2 regions of the Pseudocitrobacter sp. 73 genome follow, and region 1 is predicted to be linked to the other one. Evidence: riboswitches for the same ligand, from Rfam matches in the RefSeq annotation. Region 1 holds a riboswitch; the other holds the start of a gene.

Region 1 (4,079 bases):
AGCCACCATAACCCCACTAAGCCTGCAAACAGCGTCATCCCACGCCAGATACGTGATAAGAAAATCATTGTGCCCCCCGAATGAGTTGTTGCATAAGCTCACGTTGGCTCTGGATAACCAGAGGATCGTCAAGCTCGCGTGGCGGTAGGCCAGCCATTACGTGGGAGGCATCGATGCCGCCAGGATGTTTCGCCAGAACCAGAATGTGATGACTCAGGCGGCAGGCCTCTACGGGGTCGTGTGTGATCAGTAACACGGTACGGTCAGCCAGCAGTTCCGCCGCCAGCGCTTGAATCGTGGCGCGGGTAATCGCGTCCAGCGCGGAAAATGGCTCATCCATCAGGACAATAGGCTGCTGTTCGTAGAGAGTTCGGGCGATGGCGGCGCGCTGGCGCATCCCGCCGGATAACGTCTGCGGAAGGGCGTGGCCATAACTGCTTAGCCCAACACGCTCAAGCAGCTCTTGCGCCCATTCGCGATCGGCTTTTTCTCCGCGTAAACGTGCACCCAGGCAAACATTCTCTTCAATGGTTAACCACGGATAGAGCAGATCGCGTTGCCCCATCCAGGCGATTCGGCCTGCAAGCGGGCGACCATTTTCATCCGTCACGCTACCCGATGTGGGTGCGGCCAGCCCGGCGACAATGCGCAGCAGGCTGGTTTTACCCACCCAGCAAGGAGACAAAATGCCCTGCCGGGAGAGTCACGTTCAGGTTCTCGAATATTGTCTTTTTGCCATAACGCAGCGTAAGATCTGTCAGCCTGATCGCGGGGGATTCATTCACTGACTTCATGATTTCGCGTTCAACCCCATTTGCCAGAACGCGCTTTCCAGCCGGGTGGCGGTGGTGAAGATAGATGAAAGTTCAGCGATACGGCTTTCTCCCCCGCGCTGGGCCGCCAGATTTTCAAATAGCGTCAGAGAGGCTTGTACGCCTGCCAGATAGTCCTCATCACCATAGTTCCGGATCCACGGCGCGTAAGGATTACCCTCAAAGACGGTCGCCGGATCGTTGAGCAGGCGCAGGCCTATTTCCGCATAGCCTGCCACGCACGGCATCAGTGCGGTGAGCAGATCAAGCACATCGCCAGAATGCCCCACATCCAGCACGTAACGGGTGTAGTTCACCGTTTCGGCGGCTTCTTCGACCTGCGTAACGTCGGACTCCGTTAATCCCCATTGCTGGCAGTAGCTGATATGTAGCGGCAGTTCATTGAGAATGGCATTCAGTGATGTCGTCGCCGTGCGCATCTCCGGTAGGTTTTGCAGTTTGCTCACCAGCAGTGCGTAGGCGCGGGCGAAATGAACTAAAAACAGGTAATCCTGGGTGAGGTATCGGCGGAACGCAGGTTCAGGCAGGGTGCCATCACCCAACTGCTGGACAAATTCGTGCGCGACGTAATCGTGCCAGTGGTGATCCGCCAGCATACGAAGGCGTCCATAAAGACCGGTTTCAAACAGGGGTAAAGACATAGGACCTCCAGTCAATAAATGGAGATCCGGGCGCAATGAGGGAAGAACAGGAATTGGCTGTGTAAATAGATGGCTAACCCGTCCCTTCGCTGGCATGACCCAGATCAGGTTCTAAGGGTTCGGCTTGCGCCATCTCAGCCCATTACTGGACACCCCTCGGACAGGAGGTTTTATACGATATTTTTTCTGTGAATACAACGAGGGGGGAACGCTTACCGGAATGACTTCCAGCAAGCGTGCTGTTATCAGGCTTTAGGAATGCGTAAAGTCTGGCCGGGATAAATTTTATCCGGATGAGAAAGCATCGGGCGGTTGGCTTCAAAGATTTTGTTGTACAGATTGGCATTACCGTACACATTTTTGGAAATCGCGCTCAGCGTATCGCCGGACTTCACGGTGTAGTAGGTGGCTTCATCCGCGCTATCGGCAGCGGTGATGTTATTCTCAACTTCACTGACGCCGGCAACGTTACCGACGGCGACCTGAATTTTCTCTTTCTCTTCCTGGGTTAGCCCATCACCGGTGACGCTGGCTTTCCCGTCGACGACCGTCACCTGAACTTTATCCGCACCCGGAATATTGAGTTTCTTTAAATGCTCGGTAACTTTTTCGCCCTGGTCCTGATGCGAATCCGTCAGTTTGTCCCACAGTTTTTCACCTGCTTCTTTCACGAAGTTAAACAGTCCCATATCCGTTCTCCAGTAAAGAATGTCAGGGTAAGCATAGCAGATGAGGTGCGCGACGCCGGGTTTGCGTCGCGCACAAAAGGCGGGATTAATGGCCCCAGCGGGTTTTCAGATAATTCACCGCCTGGCGGGTTTGCGGTTGATTGAGATTATCTTCGCGGAACAGAATCGTCCCGTTGATTTCCGGGATTGATTCATTGAGATCGATCTGCTTACTCAGCTCGGGTACACCGCCATTCACCGCCCAGTCAGGTTCTTTTTTCGACGGTTCGCCCACTTTATACAGCGCCACGCCAATATACAGCCGCGTTTTGGTCGGTTTCACCACATCCGCCCACCATTTCGCCAGCACATCATAGCGCGCGGCATCGCGGGCAAATGGCCAGTAGAGCTGCGGGGCAATGTAGTCCAGCAAGCCCTGTTGCACCCAAAGACGAGTATCGGCATAAGACTCATCGTAGGCGGCCGCACCGCGCGTATCTGACCCTAAAGGATCGTGCGAGCGGTTACGCCAGACGCCTGCCGGGCTGACGCCAAACTCGACGTCGGGCTTCAGCTGCTTAATGGTGCGTGAAACCTGCTCGATAAGCTGTTGCGTGTTATGGCGTCGCCAGTCGGCTTTTGACGCATATTGCTGGCCATACTGCCGCCAGGTCTGGTTATCGTTAAGCGTTGAGCCGGGCGTTTCGGTATAGAAGTAGTCATCAAACTGCACGCCATCGACCGGATATTTTGCCACCACTTCCGCCACAACACTGGTTATCCAGTCGCGCGCTTCCGGGATTCCGGGGTCAAGGACGAAGCGATCGCTTGATGTGCGGATCCAGTCGCGATGCAGGACAAAAATACTGGCGGGCTGCTGTGAGAGCGTGCGATTCAGCTCAGCTACCGTTGATGGTTTGGTGTTGGTTGTCACCCGGTACGGGTTAAACCAGGCATGTACTTTCATGCCGCGCTTATGGGCTTCATCCAGCATAAACTGCAATGGATCGTACCCGGGGTTCTCGCCAATCTTGCCGGTTAAGGTATCGGACCACGGCAAAATTTTGGAATCCCACAGGGCGGTGCCATCGGGTTTTACCTGGAAAAATACGGTATTGATACCGAGTTGTTTCAGGTTATCGAGCTTTGCCGTCAGCGCTTCTTTCTGTTTATTGATGCGAATGGCGGGGCTGCTGATATTGACTGAGTTAACTGGCGGCCAGTCGAGCCGCGAGACCGTGGCCAGCCAGATACCGCGCATCGGTTCATTACTCTGCTGCGTTTTACCGGCGGGCTTTGATGTGTTGCCTGGCGATGTAACAAGTGAACTCGGTGGCTTAGACGAACAACTGACAACAAGTAATGCCGCGGCAACCAGCGTGCCTAGTTTTTTAACCTGAGTGACCGGGGAGACGCCCCGCAAAGAGATGATCATAAACGCCCGTTTTCTACTAGTCCCTTGAGAGGCGATATTCTCTTACGATTTGCAGGGGAAGGGAATCAGATCTTATCGTCACGCCCCTGCAACCACGGGTTAAATCCGCCGTCCTGAGGTTCATCGTCTTCAAGGGAATCAAGATAGAGCGCTTCAACTTCCGCTCGCGCCCACGGCGTGCGGCGTAAAAACTTGAGGCTGGATTTCACGCCAGGGTCATTCTTAAAACAGTTAATGTTTACCAGTTTGCCCAGTTTTTCCCAACCGTAGCGAGCCACCAGGGCATTAATTTGCATCTCCAGCGTAACGCCGTGCAAAGGATCTTTCGAATGTTGAGCGGTCATGAATATCCGATAAAGTGTGCGCAAAGAAGCGGGAAGGGTACAAGAAAGCGGGCACTGCAGCAATGAAATGAAAAGGGGCGCGAAACGCCCCTGATTTCGCTTACTCGAACAGCCTGCGGTGTAATGCAACGACGGCGCTATCGGCAGTGTCGCCCGGC
Region 2 (4,079 bases), on a different contig from region 1:
TCACCGCCCTGCTCAAAACCCACATCAGCCCCGGCGATCAGATCCGGCGGATCCTTATCCAGGCGATCCTCGCGGATCACGGAAGAAGCGAGTTCGATTTGTTGAGCGCGTAGCGACGCGAGATCCATAACCACTCCTTACTGGTGATACGGCGCAGAGAGGCGATGTACCGCCTCGACAAACGCGCCGGCGTGTTCCGGCGGCACATCCTGATGGATGCCGTGACCGAGGTTGAAGACGTGGCCTTCGCCCTTGCCAAAGCCCGCCAGAATAGTCGCCACTTCTTCCTCAATGCGCGCAGGCTGTGCGTAAAGCATGGACGGGTCCATGTTGCCCTGCAGCGCCACTTTGTGACCCACGCGGCGACGCGCATCACCGATATCGGTCGTCCAGTCGAGGCCCAGCGCATCACAGCCAGTTTCCGCCATCGCTTCCAGCCACTGTCCACCGCCTTTAGTAAACAGCGTCACCGGCACACGGCGACCATCATTCTCACGCAACAGACCATCGACAATTTTGTGCATGTAATACAGCGAGAATTGCTGATAATCACGCCCGGTAAGCACACCCCCCCAGGTGTCGAAAATCATCACCGACTGCGCGCCGGCTTTAATCTGCGCATTCAGATAGAGCGTGACGCTTTTCGCCAGTTTATCGAGCAGCAGATGCAGCGTTTGCGGCTCGGCGTACATCATCTTTTTGATCACGGTAAACGCTTTGCTGCTGCCGCCTTCGACCATGTAGGTCGCCAGCGTCCACGGGCTGCCGGAGAAACCAATCAGCGGCACTTCGCCTTTCAGTTCGCGGCGGATTGTACGCACCGCGTTCATCACATAACCCAGTTCGCCTTCCGGGTCCGGAATCGGCAGCTTATCAACATCCGCTTTGCAGGTAATTGGCGAGGTGAAGCGTGGGCCTTCGCCCGCTTCAAAATAGAGCCCGAGGCCCATTGCATCCGGGATAGTCAGAATATCGGAGAACAGAATGGCCGCATCCAGCGGGTAACGGCGCAGCGGCTGAAGCGTGACTTCGCATGCCAGCTCGGCGTTTTTGCACAGGGACATAAAATCCCCGGCCTGGGCACGGGTCGCTTTATATTCCGGTAAATAGCGGCCCGCCTGGCGCATCATCCAGACAGGGGTGACATCTACAGGCTGACGCAGCAGCGCACGCAGGTAACGATCGTTTTTCAGTTCGGTCATTTTTCCATTCCTTGAGCTCTTTCACGCCAGTGTAACATGAGTGTCACTCATACTCTGCCCGGCAGAGTGCGACAGTATCTTCAATGAGTCGACGGGCGACAGTTCCCGGCGGCGGCAGTAGCGGTAAATCGTCATAGCGATACCAGTTGGCTTCCAGCAGCTCTTTGGGGTCGATCACGATCTCGCCGCTGTCATACTCGGCCATAAACGCGGTCATCAGTGATTGCGGGAACGGCCACGGTTGGGAGGTGACATAACGCAGGTTTTTGATTTTTATACTGCTCTCTTCCATCACTTCGCGCGCGACGGCCTGCTCCAGTGTTTCGCCCACTTCAACGAACCCGGCCAGCACGGTGTGTACGCCGTTGCGATGACGGGTATGCTGCGCCAGCAGGATGGTGTCATCGCGACGAATGGCGACGATGATGCAGGGCGCGATTTGCGGATAGTAGCGTTGGCGACAGTGGTCGCACAGCATCGCCCATTCGGTTTTGCTGGGGTGCATGGTATGCCCACAGTAGCCGCAGAATTTATGCGAGCGGTAGAACTCCGCCAGCTGCACGCCGCGCCCGGCGAGTTGAAACAGCCCGGCATCCTGGTCGAGAATTTGCCGCAGCGAGCCCATATCATGGCGACGCTGTTGCTGAATCAGCCATACCGGCGAGCCTTGCCATTCACCCATCAGCAGCGCGCGTTGCCCCGCCAGATCGAAATTTCCCGCTTCGCCCCAGGGTAATTCTCCGCCCGGCAGCCATAATTTTTGCTCATGGCTGACGACCCACCAGCCGATGTCTAATTTTTCAATTATACGATCCATATCTATTGCACTACCTTTGCTTCACTGGCATGTTATTTACATTATCGTTACATCTTAGTGCGCAGTCTTTAAACCCACTTGTGCGGAGTCAATCACATGTTAAACCAGCTCGAAAGCCTGACGGAGCATGTTGGAGGCAGTAACAAACTGGTCGACCGCTGGCTCAACATACGCAAGCAATTGCTTGTCGCTTATTCCAACCTGATTGGGATTAAGCCTGGCAAAGAATCGTTTATACGGCTGAATGAAAAAGCACTGGATGATTTTTGTCAGCGACTGGTGGACTACCTCTCCTCCTGCCACTTCAGTATTTATGAACGCATTCTCCATAAATTGGAAGGCGACGCCGCGCTTTTAACGGCCACTAAAATCTGGCCCAAGCTGGAAGCCAACACCCAGGTGATTATGGACTACTACGATTCCAGCCTTGAAACCGCTATTGATCACGATAATTGCTTTGAATTTCAACAAGCATTGTCGGATATCGGCGAGGCGCTGGAGGCACGTTTTGTGCTTGAAGATAAGCTCATCATGCTTGTGCTGGATGCCATGCACGAGAACGCCGGGATCAAACGTCCCGCTTGAGATTTTACGCATTAACGCGTAGTTTACATTCATTGTCCCATTGATGGGGCTACATCTTGTCGGAGTGCCACGTGTGAAAACACAGGCTGAGACCGTTAATTCGGGATCCGCGGAACCTGATCAGGCTAATACCTGCGAAGGGAACAAGAGTAATTCAGTTTTATGCCTCTGCCTTCACGGGCGCTGTGCATTCATTACTCCATCCGTCGTCTGACAAGCCATATCCTTTTTTATTTGGTATGCGCTATGTCTACAACAAAACTGACTCGCCGCGAACAACGCGAACAGGCTCAACGCTTTATCGATACTCTGGAAGGCACCGCTTTCCCTAACTCGCGCCGTATTTATCTCGCAGGTACACAGCCTGGCGTACGCGTGCCGATGCGCGAAATTCAGCTTAGCCCCACGTTTATCGGCGGTACCGAGGACAACCCTCAGTACGAAGAGAACGAAGCGATCCCGGTGTATGACACCTCCGGCCCTTACGGCGACCCGGCTGAAAAAATCGACATCCGCCAGGGCCTGGCAAAGCTTCGCCAGCCGTGGATTGACGCGCGTGCTGATAGCGAAACCTTAACGGCGCGAAGTTCCGCCTATACTCAGGCTCGGCTCGCGGACGAATTCCTCGACGAACTGCGCTTCAACGGCCTGCTAACGCCAAAACGCGCATGCCCCGGCAAGCGCGTCACTCAACTCCATTATGCTCGTCGGGGAGTCATCACCCCGGAAATGGAATTTATCGCCCTACGTGAAAACATGGGGCGCGAACGTATTCGCAGCGAAACGCTGCGCCAGCAGCATCCGGGCCAAAGCTTCGACACGCTGTTACCACAAAACATCACCCCTGAGTTTGTCCGTGCCGAAGTGGCAGCAGGCCGGGCGATTATCCCGGCCAATATTAACCACCCGGAATCGGAACCGATGATCATCGGGCGTAACTTCCTGGTGAAGGTGAACGCCAATATTGGCAATTCCGCAGTGAGCTCCTCCATTGAAGAAGAGGTGGAAAAACTGGTGTGGGCAACGCGCTGGGGCGCCGACACGGTGATGGACCTCTCCACCGGGCGTTACATCCACGAAACCCGCGAGTGGATACTGCGCAACAGCCCGGTACCCATCGGCACCGTGCCGATCTACCAGGCGCTGGAGAAGGTCAATGGGATCGCAGAGGATCTGAGCTGGGAAGCGTTCCGAGATACGTTGCTGGAACAGGCCGAACAGGGCGTGGACTACTTCACCATCCACGCAGGCGTGCTGCTGCGTTACGTACCGATGACCGCCAAACGCCTGACCGGTATTGTGTCGCGCGGTGGCTCAATCATGGCGAAATGGTGCCTCTCTCATCATCAGGAAAACTTCCTTTATCAGCACTTCCGTGAAATTTGTGAAATCTGCGCCGCCTATGATGTATCGCTGTCGCTGGGCGACGGCCTGCGTCCCGGCTCGATTCAGGATGCCAATGATGAAGCCCAGTT

What was found. Region 1 has a riboswitch for thiamine pyrophosphate ahead of tenA (thiaminase II). Riboswitches for the same ligand answer to the same signal wherever they lie in the genome.
Region 2: another riboswitch for thiamine pyrophosphate. It lies ahead of thiC (phosphomethylpyrimidine synthase ThiC); the one in region 1 lies ahead of tenA (thiaminase II).

The regions. Positions count from the first base shown of each region.
Region 1 covers NZ_VTZO01000011.1:20,848-24,926, reverse strand. Annotated here, with positions in the region: gene F0Q32_RS13370 (ABC transporter permease) at 1-68, opposite strand, end outside; partial or broken gene F0Q32_RS13365 (ABC transporter ATP-binding protein) at 65-794, opposite strand; gene tenA (thiaminase II) at 791-1,474, opposite strand; TPP riboswitch at 1,539-1,641, opposite strand; gene lysM (peptidoglycan-binding protein LysM) at 1,720-2,163, opposite strand; gene F0Q32_RS13350 (glycoside hydrolase family 10 protein) at 2,249-3,577, opposite strand; gene F0Q32_RS13345 (VF530 family DNA-binding protein) at 3,643-3,921, opposite strand; gene lysC (lysine-sensitive aspartokinase 3) at 4,022-4,079, opposite strand, start outside.
Region 2 covers NZ_VTZO01000036.1:5,611-9,689, forward strand. Annotated here, with positions in the region: gene nfi (deoxyribonuclease V) at 1-128, opposite strand, end outside; gene hemE (uroporphyrinogen decarboxylase) at 138-1,202, opposite strand; gene nudC (NAD(+) diphosphatase) at 1,246-2,019, opposite strand; gene rsd (sigma D regulator) at 2,116-2,604, shown strand; TPP riboswitch at 2,655-2,764, shown strand; gene thiC (phosphomethylpyrimidine synthase ThiC) at 2,851-4,079, shown strand, end outside.